Regions from separate parts of the Rahnella contaminans genome, predicted to be linked through region 2. Evidence: predicted binding sites of a transcription regulator. Region 2 holds the regulator's gene; each other region holds the start of a gene.
What was found. The regulator CRP, encoded in region 2, controls carbon source genes, mostly activating them, when cyclic AMP is high. The targets are predictions, from matches to a motif close to ATGTGANNNNNNTCACAT.

Region 1 (4,066 bases), on a different contig from region 2:
CCGCGCCTGAAAGCTAAAGCCGTGACACCGCTAAAGAAATCCGCCGGACGCCTGGATTTCCAGCGCGGTATTTTCAGCACAAATGCCGAAGGCCAGCTCGAAGTACGCACCACCGGCCATCAGGGCTCGCACGTCTTTAGTTCGTTCAGCCTCGCAAACTGTTTTGTGGTGCTTGAACGTGAGCGCGAAAACGTCGCCGCAGGCGAAATCGTAGAAATCGAACCTTTCAACGCCCTGCTTAGGAGCTGATCATGGCGACGCTGCCGGAACTGACGGATGCTGAAACCCTGCGTTATAACCGCCAGATCGTGCTGAAAGGGTTTGATTTTGATGCCCAGGAAAAGCTGAAAGCCAGCCACGCGCTGATTGTTGGTCTGGGTGGTCTGGGCTGTGCGGCGGCGCAATATCTGGCAGCCGCCGGAACAGGCACGCTGACCTTGCTGGATTTCGATACGGTTTCGCTCTCAAACCTGCAACGTCAGACGCTGCACACCGATGCCAGAATCGGCATGTCGAAAGTGGGATCCGCCGCGCTGGCGCTGGCGGCAATTAACCCGCACATTCAGCTGAATCAGGTTGATGCTCAGGCGGATGACGAAATGCTGCACGAACTGATTGCCGCCTGCGACGTGGTGGTCGATTGCACTGACAACGTCACGACGCGAAATCAGCTCAATCAGCAATGTTTTACGCAGAAAAAACCGCTGGTCTCGGGTGCTGCCATCCGCATGGAAGGCCAGCTCAGCGTGTTTACATGGCAGCCCGGCGAGCCGTGCTATCGCTGCCTCAGCCGTCTGTTTGGTGAAAACGCGCTGACGTGCGTCGAAGCCGGCGTCATGTCACCGCTGGTCGGCACCATCGGCAGTTTGCAGGCCATGGAAACCATCAAGCTGCTGACGCACTTCGGCGAAACGCCACGCGGAAAACTGCTGATGTACGACGCCATGACGCTGCAATTTCGCCAGATGAACCTGATGAAAGATCCGGGTTGCGAGGTATGCGGGGATTGCTGATTCTCAGAGTCTGTCGCTGAAATTCAGGTAAAAAAAAGTCCGCAAATTTGCGGACTTTTTTATCAGAATCAACGATTACGTATTAATACCCTGACTACGTAAGTAGTCTTCGTAATTACCGGAGAAATCAATCACACGGGTCGGTGTCATTTCCAGAATACGCGTCGCCAGCGAGCTGACGAATTCACGGTCATGAGAAACGAAGATCAGCGTGCCTTCGTACATTTCCAGCGCCATGTTCAATGACTCGATAGATTCCATATCCAGGTGGTTGGTTGGTTCATCCATGATCAGGATGTTCGGACGCTGCATCATCAGTTTCCCGAATAACATACGACCTTTCTCACCACCGGAAAGCACTTTCACTTTCTTCTTGATGTCGTCCTGACCAAACAGCAGACGCCCGAGAACACCGCGCACAGCCTGCTCGTCGTCTTTCTCGGATTTCCACTGACTCATCCAGTCGAAAACGTTCAGGGTATCGTCAAATTCGTATTCGTGATCCTGCGCGTAGTAACCGATTTTTGAGTTTTCAGACCATTTAACTGAACCGCTTTCCGGCTCATGCTCACCCACCAGCGTTTTCAGCAGGGTGGATTTACCGATACCGTTGGCGCCCAGAATCGCGACTTTCTCGCCGACTTCCAGCATCAGTCCCAGGTTTTTAAACAGCGGACCGTTGTCGAAACCTTTAGTGATTTTTTCCACTTCCAGCGCATTACGGAACAATTTCTTGTCCTGCTCAAAACGCATGTATGGGTTCTGGCGGCTGGACGCTTTGATTTCGTCGAGCTGAATTTTATCAATCTGACGGGCACGGGAAGTAGCCTGTTTAGATTTGGAGGCGTTGGCGCTGAAGCGGCTGACGAACGATTGCAGCTCGGCTATTTGCGCTTTTTTCTTGGCGTTATTGGCACTCAGAAGTTCACGAGCCTGCGTTGCCGCCGTCATGTATTCGTCGTAGTTGCCCGGATAAACGCGCAGCTCGCCGTAGTCCAGATCCGCCATGTGCGTACAGACCATGTTCAGGAAGTGACGGTCATGCGAAATGATGATCATGGTGCTGTTACGCTCGTTCAGCACCTGTTCCAGCCAGCGAATTGTATCGATGTCCAGGTTGTTCGTCGGTTCATCGAGCAGCAGAATTTCCGGGTCAGAGAACAGCGCCTGAGCCAGCAATACGCGCAGTTTAAAGCCCGGTGCGATTTCGCTCATCGGGCCGTAATGTTGCTCAACGGGAATACCAACGCCCAGCAGCAGTTCACCGGCGCGGGATTCGGCGCTGTAGCCGTCCATTTCGCCGTAAGCGACTTCCAGATCAGCCACTTTGTAGCCGTCTTCTTCGCTCATTTCTGCCATTGCATAAATGCGGTCGCGCTCTTCCTTCACTTCCCACAATTCGGTGTGGCCCATGATCACGGTGTCCAGCACGCTGAACTGTTCGAATGCAAACTGATCCTGGCGCAGTTTACCCAGACGCTCGTTCGGGTCGAGGACCACGTTGCCGCCTGATGGCACTAAATCGCCACCGAGGATTTTCATGAAAGTGGATTTACCACAACCGTTCGCGCCAATCAGGCCATAGCGGTTACCGCCGCCAAATTTGACGTTAATGTTTTCAAATAACGGCTTGCTGCCGAATTGCATGGTGATGTTGTAAGTACTTAGCACAACGCTCGCTCTTCATTGGGAAATGTGATTTGGCGCGCATTATGCCACAACGGCGCGATGGGATCGCCTGTAGTTGTGTTCATTTTTCACTCAATAGCTAAAAAAGTGTGTTATGCGCAGGATTATCAGAGGGTCAGAAATGCAAAAAACCCGGCATCAGCCGGGTTTTTTTGGGTTAACCACTGAAATCAGAAGTTGTAACCGATCACGCCGTAGTAACCCCAGCCGGTAGATTTCACGTCGAAATTACCGTTACCGAAGTTCAGCTCAGCGCCGTCGGCCCACTGGCCGCCGTTGTGGAAATAACGCGCCACGAACGAGTAATGCCAGTGTGTGTAGTTCAGCGAGAGGATGTGGCTGGACGCAATAGAGTTATTAGAACGCGCTTTGTTGCCGTTCAGGTCACGGAAATCGTCATCGCCCAGTGTTGAGCCCCAGTCAAAGTTGGTGAACCCGATGTAGCTCAGGTTACCGCCCCACAGCTGCGTCAGAGGAACGAAGTATTTCACTTTGAAACGGTAGCCGTCCCAGCTGTTTTCGTTCGCTGCACCGTAGTTTTCCCACTGGTATTTTGCATACACGTTCAGAGACAGGCTCATCGGCAGATGGGTATCAATGTCGGTACCCAGACCCATATACCAGGTGTTCTGACGGTTATCGCTGTCCGGGCCCATATCGTAGATATAGTTGTTCGCGAAGTACCATTCTTTGAACGGACCAAAGCTCAGGTCAGTGCCGGTCAGCTTATCGATAGAGAAACGTGGTTCGATTTCCATAAACAGCGGAGAACCGTTCTTATCCCAGATACCGGTATCGTTGCCGTTACCCGCACCGAAGGTTTTAGGAATATCGATATAGCCGTAGAAATCAAACCAGTCTTTGTGCGCAAACGCTTCATATTCAAGATAAACATCGTTACGCAGAGTAGGCCCGAAGCGGGTGTCGGCGCTGCCAACAACGTTAACACTCTGGTGCCACCAGTCAGAAACAAATTCGCCCTTGCTATCATCAGCGAGCACGGTCGCGCTGTAGGACAAAGCCATCAAAGCGCCTGCTGCAATAATTTTATTTTTCATATTTTTACCAGAAGCGGGGGTGGGACAACGCCTTGCCACTTTCAGACGTTGCATAAATAGAACCCTAAAACTGTGATCCGCAACCGATTGCTGCACATAGTGCAATAAACATGCAATTTCCAGTCACTTCCTACAAGAGTTAACTTTTCTTAGCTAATAAATAGATTTGGTCAAGGTTTGTCAATTTCTGTTTCATCCTGATACATGCTCAACGTGACATTGATCACACTTATGTTTCATGACGATTTCATCCGCATGTCATCCGGGCAAAACAAAGGGTGTACACAAATTCACCGCACCGTTAAT
Region 2 (4,066 bases):
CGCCAGACGTGCTGGCCGGTATCAATGAACGCCGCGAGAAATTCATCAGCGCGCTGGATGCCATCAACCAGAAATATTCTGTCTTCAGCGAATTCCGCGGGCAGGGGTTGCTGATTGGCGCCGAGCTGTCGGATGCCTTCAAAAACCGCGCCGGAGAGTTTCATGCCGCCGCCGCTGAGTTCGGGTTGATGATGCTGGTGGCGGGCCCGAATGTGATCCGGTTTGCACCATCACTGGTTATCGACTTCGCGGATATTGAAGAAGGGATGGGGCGCTTTGAGAAAGCTGTGGCAAAAGTTACAGGCTGACTGCTCCCCCCTTGCGAAGGGGAGATCGACGTTTTACTTCTATCCTGCAATGGCTGAAAGGTTTTACTTTTGCTCCTTCCCCTTTCACGAGGGGAAGGCTGGGATGGGGTGTTGGTTTGAGGGCAACTCAGACAATTAAGCCGACCTTAATACCCCACCCCTCCCTTTTGCAGGGGGAGGGAGTTATAAATCACGCCCGCCGCGTTAACCAGATCCCATGATGTGGTCTCTGCTTCCACGCCAGTGACGAAATAGTATGCATCACACTCAGATGCGATATCACCCTCCGCAGGTGGCGTTCCATTTCGGTCAGCGGCATATCCGGATGCAGCTCCGGCGCATTAAACAAGGTGTTCTCACCACCGGGCCCGTCGTAAAGCAACCGCTGCTGACAGCTTTGCAGCGCGATTTCGCAGGTCTGCAAATACTCCGTCGCCAGTTTCTCCGGCAGCATGTAGTGCTCGCGGGCGAGAATAGTCATCGCATTGATGTGCTCGACAATAAACTGACTGTGCGTCACCCACAGACGCATATCCGCCAGATAATGCGAGTTAAAGCCCGGTTCCTGCATTGCCTGATTCAGTGAGGTGAACAGTTTATTATGCGCCTGATTGACCTGCATTCGGGTGTAAGCGAGTTTCGCGGCATCCGGATTTTCCTCAAGCAGCAACCGGATTGCGTTCTGATAGGTTTCCAGCGCCTGATGCGCATTCTGGCGCAGCAAACCGCTTTGCCATTGCGGCCACAACCAGATGGTGCCGCCGAAAGCCAGCGCACAGCCGATCAGCGTATCTATCAGCCGTGGTACGAGAAAATGTACGCCATTCATCGCCAGCAGTTGCAGGGTATACACGGCTGTCACTGTCATACCTACCATTGCCAGCCCGTAGTTTTTGCGTAAAACCGTGTAGGACAACAAAGTAATCAGCAGCATGCAGAGCAACGTGGTGCTTTCGGGTAATTCCAGCTTCAGCAATCCGGATGCAATCAGTAATCCGGCCAGCGTCCCCAGCGCACGGTGCTGGATACGTACGCGCGTGGCGTTATAGCCGTTCTGGCTGACCAGCATGATGGTCAGCAAAATCCAGTAGGGCTTGGGCAGATTGAAAAACAGACCAAGGCTGCTGCCAATCGCCAGGATGATGCCAAGCCGGGCAGCATTGCGCAGCGCGACCGATTTAAAGGAAAGATAACTTTTCAACGCCGGCCAGAAAGGTAAGCGGGGCTGAGTGTTCATCAGATCGCGTCGGTACAGCGGACGTTGTGTCCGCAATAAACGCGCAATGCGGCTGAAATGGTAATAGCAAAATTGACCGACCGGATTCTCCGGATTGCGCGCGGCTATTTTCTCCAGCGCGGCCAGTTCGTTGGCCATCGTAAATCGCCCGGATAAACGGTGATAAAGAATGTCATCAGCGATGACCCGCAGACGGGCGGAGATCACCTGCGCATTACGTCGTATAACCGCTTCGGCGTGGCTTTCTTCCACCAGCTTTTGCACTTCTTCCGGCTGATGCAGGCTCACCGTGATGTGTTCCTGCAAATCGAGTGCGACCTGAAAACGCTGGAACAGTCGCTTATGGTGATGATGATGTCCGTGTTGCGGCAGCATGTGCAGTTGCTGATAAAGCAGGGCAATCAGATCGATAACCTGTTGCTGACGCGCCAGCAGTGGCGGTAGCGCGGTTTCAGGATCGGTGTGTTGCGTCAGCAGGCTGTATTTCGCCTCGAAGTAATCTGCCAGTTGCAGATAGAGCTGGCTGAGGGTTTCGCGCATCGGTTGTTCTTTTGAAATACGAAACCACGCCCAGTTAAAGATACCGTACCAGGCGGTGCCTGCGGCGAACAGCGCCGGAGCTTGCCACATCGGGCGCAGACCCACCATGCTCAGCGTGAAGATGGTCGCCACCAGCGCACCGGGCAACAGACGCGCATGCAGCGGGCTGATTTCACCGGTCACGCCCAGCAGTAACGCCAGCGAGAACATGATGAGCGGCAGGGGAATGTGCCAGCTTTCCAGCATCACTTGCAGCAGAATGCTGCTCAGGGCAAAAAGCGTGCCGCCGACCATCAGACGTTTGAAAAAGCGTTTGTGTGGCGTATCCAGACCCGCGACATTGCAGCAGGCGGGACACAGAGAGAACAGCAGACCCATTTGCAGATTGCCAAAAAGCCAGCAAATGCCAACAGGCAGGCACAACACCAGCGTCTGGCGCAGCGCGTAGTTAACTTCGGGATGATAGAACAGTCTTCGCCATAGCGTCATGCGTAAAGCTTAGCCCATAAAAAAGGCGCGACAGTTAGCTGCCGCGCCAATTTCTGAGGGATTAACGTGTGCCGTAAACGACAATCGTTTTACCGTGTGCGGAGATCAGGCTTTGATCTTCCAGCATTTTGAGAATACGTCCGACTGTTTCACGTGAACAACCGACGATTTGGCCGATTTCCTGACGGGTGATCTTGATTTGCATCCCGTCCGGATGGGTCATTGCATCAGGCTGTTTAGCCAGATTAAGCAAAGTTTGCGCGATACGGCCTGTTACGTCGAGGAAGGCAAGGTTGCCGACTTTCTCTGACGTCACTTGCAGACGGTTTGCCATCTGCGCGGAAAGACGCATCAGAATATCCGGGTTTACCTGAATCAGCTGGCGGAATTTTTTATAAGAAATTTCAGCCACTTCGCAGGCAGTTTTAGCACGCACCCAGGCACTGCGTTCCTGCCCTTCTTCGAAGAGTCCCAGCTCGCCGATGAAGTCACCTTGGTTAAGGTATGACAGTATCATTTCTTTGCCTTCTTCATCTTTAATCAGGACGGCAACCGACCCTTTCACGATGTAGTACAGCGTTTCGGCTTTTTCACCTTGGTGAATCAGCGTACTTTTAGAAGGATACTTATGTATATGACAGTGAGACAGGAACCATTCGAGAGTCGGGTCTGTTTGTGGCTTGCCGAGAACCATTTGCTATTATCCTCTGTTGTTATCGCTGCCCAAAATCACAGGGCTCAGAGTTCCCTGTACGGCACTTACTTTAAAAAGCGCCCTTTCAGCATATAACTCCCCAGAAATGCTGCAAGCGGATGTCGGAGTGAAACAGCCTGATTATTGCTGTTAACACCGTGGGTTCTGTTCTTAAACCGCAAAAACCGTCACCGCAATTTACTGGAAAGTATGTTTCGGCTTTGTTTGTAACACAGGTTTGCAATGCTGTCTTCTGTTGTCTCGCTTCAGCATGATGGCGATCGGGTTACGTTGCCAGTTTTTGGGTGAAAGGGTAGTCTGAGGGGAAAATTTGACGAATTTATCCACCGGGAGAAGAGCACATGCACGCACGCGTAAAATGGGTAGAAGGGCTGACGTTTTTAGGTGAGTCAGCGTCGGGCCATCAGATCACAATGGATGGTAATGCGGGCGACAAAGCCCCGAGCCCGATGGAAATGTTGCTGATGTCGGCGGGCGGTTGCAGCGCGATTGATGTAGTGTCTATTTTGCAAAAAGGCCGCAACGACGTGCGTGACTGCGAAGTGAAACTGACGTCTCAGCGCCGCGAGGAAGCACCGCGTCTGTTCACGCACATCAACCTGCATTTCATCGTCACCGGCAAAGACCTGACGGATAAAATTGTGGAACGCGCAGTCAGCCTGTCTGCGGAAAAATATTGCTCCGTTTCCCTGATGCTGGGCAAAGCCGCGACAATCACCCACAGTTTTGAAGTAGTGAACGCCGAATAAGTCACGACCAGTGATACGACTGGCACTG
Region 3 (4,066 bases), on a different contig from region 2:
AATGTGGCGTCACGCGCTGCCGGGCCTGAGCAATCAGTGGCTGGTTCTGCTCAAAGACACCGCGCTGGTGTCGCTGATCAGCGTGAATGACTTGATGCTGCAAACCAAAAGCATCGCCACGCGGACACAAGAACCTTTTACCTGGTACGTGATTGCGGCCTGCATTTATCTGATTGTCACCCTGTTCAGCCAGTTCGTAATTAAGCGCATCGAACTGCGTACCACCCGCTTTGAACGGAGTGCTTCCTGATGTGGGAATATCTACCTGAAGTCCTGAAAGGATTGCACACCAGCCTGACACTGACCGTGGCGGCGCTGATTGTTGCGCTGCTGCTGGCGATGATTTTCACCGTGATTCTGACGCTGAAAGTGCCGGTCGCCAGCCAGATTGTGAAAGGCTATATCACGCTGTTTACCGGTACGCCGCTGCTGGTGCAAATCTTCCTGATTTATTACGGGCCGGGTCAGTTTCCGTCTATTCGTGAAATCCCGTGGTTGTGGGAAGTGCTGTCGCAGCCGTGGCTTTGTGCGATGTTTGCGCTGGCGCTCAACAGTGCCGCGTATACCACGCAGCTTTTTACCGGTGCGGTTCGCGCTATTCCTTCCGGCCAGTGGCAGTCCTGCGAAGCACTGGGCATGTCCAAACCGCAGACCCTGCGCATTCTGCTGCCGTACGCGTTTAAGCGCGCACTGTCGTCGTATTCCAACGAAGTGGTGCTGGTCTTTAAAAGTACCTCGCTGGCCTACACCATTACGCTGATGGATGTGATGGGCCACAGCCAGCTGATGTATGGCCGGACTTATGACGTGATGGTCTTCGGCGCAGCCGGTGTGGTTTATCTGTGCGTCAACGGATTGCTGACCCTGATGATGCGTCTGATTGAACGCCGCGCGCTGGCATTTGAACGCCGCAACTGATTAAGCAGAAAATATCTGAAGGGACGAGAAATCGTCCCTTTTTTTGTGCCTGTAAAACCGTTCCCGCGCCGATTTATAATTTTTTAATCAAATTAATTGCATATAAATTCATTTGATGGCAATTTAATTACCGGTCTCACTTCCTGCCAGTTACCCGATTACATTAATAAAATCAGTAAACTGTACCGTGAAGGGAATGTCATTTTTTAAACAGGAATGTATTGCATGAAAAAGCTGATCCTCGCTGCCCTTTTGTCTGCCACTGCTTTTGCTGCCACCGCTGCGGATACCCTTCGTTTCGGGACTTCCGCTACGTATCCGCCGTTTGAATCGATCGGTGCTGATAACCAGATTATCGGTTTTGATATCGATCTGGCTAATGCGCTGTGTAAGCAGATGCAGGAAACCTGCACCTTTACCAATCAGCCGTTCGACGGTCTGATCCCGGCGCTTAAATTCCGTCGTTTCGATGTGATTATTTCCGGCATGGACATCACCGAAGAGCGCAGCAAGCAGGTCACGTTTACCCGACCTTACTACGCCAATACCGCGATGATCATCGGGCCAAAAGGAAAATACTCTTCCATCGCCGATCTGAAAGGCAAACGTGTCGGTCTTGAAAACGGCACTACCCACCAGAAATACCTGATGGAAAAACATCCTGAGATCACCACCGTCGGGTATGACAGCTATCAGAATGCGATTCTGGATCTGAAAAGTGGTCGTCTGGACGGACTGTTGGGCGATACCGCCGTGCTGAATGGCTGGCTGAAATCCAACCCGAATCTCGGTGAAGTCGGCGAACTGATTAAAGATCCGCAATACTTTGGTACCGGCGTGGGTATGGCAGTGCGTCCTGATAATAAGGAACTGCTGGCGAAACTGAATACGGCGCTGGAAGGTATTAAAGCCAACGGCGAATTCCAGAAGATCAATGACAAGTGGTTCCCTTCCCACTGATTCCCCGTCATCCTTCGAGCTGACTCTGCCTTGGCCGCGTTACCCGGCCCATCCATGGGCCTCGCTCCTGAAGGAGCCGCTCAAAGCAGCGTTCCAGTCTGCTCCCGGCAGATGGGTCACTCACCCCGGTCACATACTGATGTATGCTCCCGGGGTTCACTCAGTTGCCACCTGGATTCAACCCGGATGATGTTGGGGAAAGGAATAAAAAGGCGACTGTTCTGCGTAACATCTCTCAAAAATGTAATGACTCAGAACTTATTACATCGAAAAAGTGACATTCATCACACTACATTCATGGAATGACTTTTACACTGTTCAACCGTAATCACTGTCGAGATCGAATGTTTATGCACGCACGTTTTCATACCGCCTTTGCGGCACTCACTGAAAATTTATCCTCCGCGCTTGAGCCATTTCTGCGACATGACGACTTTCCGGCAATGTTCTCTGCGGCGGATGTTGCACAGATAAAACAAGAGACAGGATTGAATGACGACGCGCTGGCATTCGCCCTGTTACCGCTGGCAGCAGCCTGTTCCGTCACGCCGATTTCGCATTTCAACGTGGGCGCAATTGCCCGCGGAATCTCCGGTAATCTGTATTTCGGTGCCAACATGGAATTTGCCGGTGCGCCGATGCAGCAAACCGTTCATGCCGAACAATCTGCGGTCACACACGCCTGGCTGCGTGGCGAAACGCGTCTGGCCTCAATCACCGTCAATTACACGCCTTGCGGCCATTGCCGTCAGTTTATGAATGAACTGACCAGCGGCACGGCGCTGGATATCCATCTGCCGGATCGCGATGTCGCCACGCTTGGCGACTATCTGCCGCATTCGTTCGGGCCGAAGGATCTGGATATCACCACGCTGCTGATGGATAAAGTCGATCACGGTTACACGCTGAAAACCCACGATGCGCTGGCTGCGCATGCGCTGGATGCCTGCAACCAGAGCCATGCACCGTACAGCAAATCCCACAGCGGCGTGGCACTGGAAACGCTTAACGGCAAACAGTTTGCCGGGCGTTACGCTGAAAACGCCGCTTTCAACCCAAGCCTGCCTCCGCTACAGGCGGCATTAATCCTGCTGAACCTGTCCGGCGAAGACTGCCTGAAAGTCCGTCGCGCCGTGCTGGTCGAACAGGAAGGCGCATTGATCACCCAAAATGACGCCACCCGCGCCACGCTGAAAGCCATCGGCTGCGAAGACGTCACCACACTGAACTGCTGAAACTACCGGGTTTCGTGATCTACCTAACACTAATGACTACGTTCCTGTAGTCATTAGTTACATAACATTGTCTGATTTGAATTCCCCGTTTCCTCTCTGTTACCCTTTCGTCTCTAAACTATAAAAATTAACATTCTGAGCACCGGAAGAGTAAAACGATGGAACTTGAATACGAAAGCAAACGTCCCCTGTACATCCCTCACGCTGGCCCAATCCTGTTAGAATTCCCGTTACTGAATAAAGGCAGCGCTTTTACCGAAGAAGAGCGCAGCAATTTCAACCTTCACGGCCTGTTGCCTGAAGCCGTTGAAACGATTGAAGAACAGGCCGATCGCGCCTACCGCCAGTTCCAGAATTTCAAAACTGACATCGATAAACACATCTATCTGCGTAATATTCAGGACACCAACGAAACACTGTTTTACCGCCTTCTCGACAGCCATCTCAGCGAAATGATGCCGGTGATTTATACTCCGACCGTCGGCGAAGCCTGCGAGCATTTCTCTGATATCTACCGCCGCGCCCGTGGCCTGTTTATCTCTTATCCGAACCGCGCGCACATCGACGACATGCTGCAAAACGCCACCAAACAACACGTCAAAGTGGTCGTGGTGACTGACGGCGAACGTATTCTGGGCCTGGGCGATCAGGGTATCGGCGGCATGGGCATTCCTATCGGTAAATTGTCTTTGTATACCGCGTGCGGCGGCATCAGCCCGGCATATACCCTGCCGGTTGTGCTGGATGCAGGCACCAACAACCCGCAACTGCTCAACGATCCGCTGTACATGGGCTGGCGTCACCCGCGCATCACCGGCGAAGAGTACGAAGCCTTTGTCGACCAGTTCATTCAGGCGGTAAAAATCCGCTGGCCGAACGTGCTGTTGCAGTTCGAAGATTTCGCGCAGAAGAACGCCATGCCGATCCTCGAACGTTACCGCGACGAACTTTGC
Region 4 (4,066 bases), on a different contig from region 2:
CCGGCGTACTCAATGAACCGCCTGCCTTCGCACGATTATCTGATGAAAAAGCCCGGTTTTTATCTGGCCGAAGAAACGTTCATCAAAGAGCTGCGTAGCGAGCTTGGATTGGGGGAGTTCAACCGTTTCCCGCTGACCTACATTATGGAAGCGGCGGACGATATTTCTTACTGCATCGCCGATCTGGAAGATGCGGTTGAGAAAAATATTTTCAGCGTCGAAGAACTCTATAAATATCTGATGCGTGAATGGGGCGACATTGAGAAGAATGACATCTTTGATAAAGTGGTTCGCACCGCCTATGAAAAAATGGATAAAGCGAAAACATTCCGTAATCCGGTGGATTATTTCTTTATGGAACTTCGCGTTCAGACGGTTAAACAGCTGGTGCCTCATGCAGCGCGCAGATTCATTGATAATATAGAAGATGTTTATCAGGGAACCTTTAATCACGCGCTGCTCGAAGACGACAGCCAGGCGAACCGTTTGTTAGAAATTTATAAATCCGTCGCATTCAAACAGGTATTCAACCATCCTGAAGTCGAGGAGCTGGAATTACAAGGCTATCGGGTGATCAGCGGATTACTGGATATTTACAGCCCGTTGCTGGATATGCCATTGTCTGATTTTAGCCAGCTGGTTGAGGAGGATACGCACAGGAAATATCCTATAGAAACCCGTCTGTTGCATAAGATTTCTGCCAAACACCGTCTGGCGTATAACAATGCCGTCGTGGCGCTCGAAGGCGCAGGCGTTTCGGAATTTTCCGCGCAGGAGTTCTATTACCGGGCGAGAATGATTCAGGATTATATCAGCGGCATGACAGACCTTTATGCCTACGACGAATATCGACGTCTGATGGCGGCGGAGTAATTTGTTTTAAAAAGACAGATTTTAACGTCTTTTATTTTCTTTACGAAACTGTCCGAAAAAGCGCCATTTGTAAATAATGACAATACTTTTTTACCATTGTCAGTATGACCCTGATGAACTTCACGCTATTAATACCATCTCAGTATCACGACTACCAAGCAACGCGACTATTTTGGTTGCCACAATAATTTTAAGAGATCCTGAAAAATGAAAAAATCGACTTTATTCCTCAGCGCTTTAGCGTTAAGTGTTGGTATGGCAATGGCCCCGGTTTCGTCTGCTCTGGCTGCCGAAACCGCATCTTCGAGCACCACACAGCTGCCAAGCCTGGCACCGATGCTTGAAAAAGTCATGCCGTCCGTAGTGAGTGTGAACGTTGAAGGCAGCGCGCCGGTGAAAACACCACGCATGGGCCAGCAGTTCCAGCAATTCTTTGGTCAGAACTCTCCGCTGTGCCAGGACGGTTCGCCGTTCCAGGGCTCCCCGGTTTGCCAGGGCGGCGGTCAGGACGGACAACCCGCTCCTGAACAGAAAGAAGATTTCCGTGCGCTGGGTTCCGGTGTGATTATTGATGCGGATAAAGGTTATGTTGTGACCAACAACCACGTTGTTGATAACGCGACAAAAATCAGCGTACAGCTGAACGATGGCCGTAAGTTCGATGCGAAAGTGATCGGTAAAGATCCACGTTCTGACATCGCGGTTATTCAGCTGCAAAACGCCAAAAACCTGACCGCGATTAAAATCGCCGATTCCGAGCAGCTGCGCGTGGGTGACTACACCGTGGCGATCGGTAACCCGTATGGTCTGGGCGAAACCGTGACATCCGGTATCGTGTCTGCGCTCGGACGTTCTGGCCTGAACATCGAAAACTATGAAAACTTCATCCAGACGGATGCGGCGATCAACCGCGGTAACTCCGGCGGCGCGCTGGTGAACCTGAACGGTGAACTGATTGGTCTGAACACGGCGATCCTGGCACCGGACGGCGGCAATATCGGTATCGGTTTTGCGATCCCAAGTAACATGGTGAAAAACCTGTCCAAACAGATGATCGAATTCGGCCAGGTGAAACGTGGCGAACTGGGCATCATGGGCACCGAGCTGAACTCCGAGCTGGCGAAAGCGATGAAAGTGGACGCACAGCGTGGCGCGTTCATCAGTCAGGTCATGCCGAAATCTGCCGCAGAAAAAGCGGGCATCAAAGCGGGCGACGTTATCCTGAGCATGAACGGCAAGCCAATCAGCAGCTTCGCGTCGTTCCGTGCGGATATCGGCACCATGCCAATCGGCACCAAAGTGACGCTGGGTCTGCTGCGCGAAGGCAAACCGATGAACGTTGACGTGACGATTGAGCAAAGCACGCAAACGCCTAAAGTTGAATCCGGCAACATTTTCACCGGCATTGAAGGTGCTGAGCTGAGCAATGGCACCGCGGGCGACCAGAAAGGCGTGAAAGTTGACGAAGTGAAACCGGGTTCAAAAGCCGCGAACATTGGCCTGAAAAAAGGCGACGTGATCCTGGGCGTGAACCAGCAGAAAGTCGCTAACTTAGGCGAGCTGCGTAAAATTCTGGATACCAAGCCGTCTGTACTGGCGCTGGATATTCAGCGTGGTGACTCTTCAATCTACCTGCTGGCGCAATAATCCGCAGGCAGACCTCACAAGGCACGCTACGGCGTGCCTTTTTTTATGCTTTTTTCTCCCGATCCGCGCCTGAATTTTCTTGGGCATTTGCTTAAAAATGTGACCTTACCCGCAACTTCAATAGGTGCTTTCGCTCTTTGGGCATTTGCATAATGTGTCGGAGTAAGCCGCTGGGTATGCTGGTCTGACAACGATAAAACAGGCAAGGCAGGGGATCATGTCAGCGTATCATCTCGATGCAAAGCTGGCGCAACAGATTGTTGCCCGAACAATGCAAATCATTGATAGTAATGTGAATGTCATGGATGGACGGGGAAGAATAATCGGTAGCGGCGACGATCAGCGTCTTGGCGAATTGCACGAAGGTGCGCTGTTGTCCATTTCGCAGGAGCGTATTGTCGATATCGATGAAGGTGTTGCACGGCATTTGCACGGAGTGCGTCCGGGTATCAATCTGCCGCTGCGCATAGATGGCCAGATTGTCGGCGTGATTGGGCTGACCGGCAATCCGTCACAGCTGCGTCAGTACGGCGAGCTGGTTTGTATGACCGCCGAAATGATGCTTGAGCAGGCGCGTTTGTTACATATGCTCGCGCAGGACAGCCGTTTGCGCGAAGAACTGGTGCTGAACCTGATCCGCGTGGATGAACTTTCTCCGGCATTAATGGAATGGGCGCAGCGTCTGGGCATTGACCTGAACCGCCCGCGCGTGGCGGCGGTGGTTGAAGTCGACAGCGGTCAGCTCGGCGTGGATTCCGCGATGGCGGAGCTGCAACAGCTGCAAACCTTACTGACCACGCCGGAGCGCGATAACCTGATCGCGATTGTTTCGCTCACCGAAATGGTGGTGCTGAAACCAGCGCTGAACAGCTACGATCGCTGGGATCCGGACGGTCACCGGCAGCGAATCGATCATCTGTTGTCGCGCATGACCGAAACAGGTCGTCTGCGCGTCCGTATTTCCCTCGGCAACTTCTTCAGCGGTCCCGGCAGTATTGCCCGATCGTATCGCACCGCGCGAACCACCATGACCGTCGGCAAACAGCGTATGCCCGAACAGCGTTGCTACTTTTATCAGGATCTGATTTTGCCGGTGCTGCTCGACAGCCTACGCGGCGGCTGGCAGGCCGATGAACTGGTGCGGCCGCTGGCGCGTCTGAAGGCCACCGACGGCAACGGATTACTGCGCCGTACACTGGCGTCGTGGTTCCATAATAATGTGCAACCCACGGCAACGTCTAAGGCACTTTATATTCACCGTAATACGCTGGAATATCGATTGAACCGTATTTCGGAATTAACCGGTTTGGATCTGGGGAATTTTGACGATCGTCTGTTGTTGTATGTGGCACTTCAATTAGATAACGATCAGGTTTAATTAATCTGTACGTCCTGAAAGTATTTCTTTACCGGATATTTTCAGGACGAAATTGCCGTATTTAATTAAACGTGACGTCAATCACAAGCCATTCTCTTTTCGTGAACTGACTCGCATGGTACTGGGCATTCGCCTCAAGATAAATGCAAAGCGCTTTCCATGCTTGTC

Region 1: GW579_RS06550 (ABC-F family ATPase) is a predicted target of CRP. The motif match lies at 2,707-2,724, and genes of this name have one in related genera.
Region 3: cdd (cytidine deaminase) is a predicted target of CRP. The motif match lies at 2,151-2,168, and genes of this name have one in related genera.
Region 4: GW579_RS11080 (CdaR family transcriptional regulator) is a predicted target of CRP. The motif match lies at 2,618-2,635, and genes of this name have one in related genera.

What each region holds. Positions count from the first base shown of each region.
Region 1 is NZ_JAADJS010000001.1:1,473,135-1,477,200, forward strand. It holds gene moeA (molybdopterin molybdotransferase MoeA) at 1-249, shown strand, start outside; gene moeB (molybdopterin-synthase adenylyltransferase MoeB) at 252-1,013, shown strand; gene GW579_RS06550 (ABC-F family ATPase) at 1,089-2,684, opposite strand; gene GW579_RS06555 (nucleoside-specific channel-forming protein Tsx) at 2,873-3,760, opposite strand.
Region 2 is NZ_JAADJS010000004.1:358,416-362,481, forward strand. It holds gene argD (bifunctional acetylornithine/succinyldiaminopimelate transaminase) at 1-308, shown strand, start outside; gene GW579_RS18850 (YccS/YhfK family putative transporter) at 499-2,574, opposite strand; gene crp (cAMP-activated global transcriptional regulator CRP) at 2,636-3,268, opposite strand; gene GW579_RS18860 (OsmC family protein) at 3,631-4,038, shown strand; gene GW579_RS18865 (LysR substrate-binding domain-containing protein) at 4,040-4,066, opposite strand, start outside.
Region 3 is NZ_JAADJS010000001.1:1,442,160-1,446,225, forward strand. It holds gene artQ (arginine ABC transporter permease ArtQ) at 1-250, shown strand, start outside; gene artM (arginine ABC transporter permease ArtM) at 250-918, shown strand; gene GW579_RS06420 (arginine ABC transporter substrate-binding protein) at 1,144-1,878, shown strand; gene cdd (cytidine deaminase) at 2,229-3,113, shown strand; gene GW579_RS06430 (NAD-dependent malic enzyme) at 3,272-4,066, shown strand, end outside.
Region 4 is NZ_JAADJS010000002.1:425,122-429,187, forward strand. It holds gene dgt (dGTPase) at 1-873, shown strand, start outside; gene degP (serine endoprotease DegP) at 1,081-2,520, shown strand; gene GW579_RS11080 (CdaR family transcriptional regulator) at 2,738-3,898, shown strand.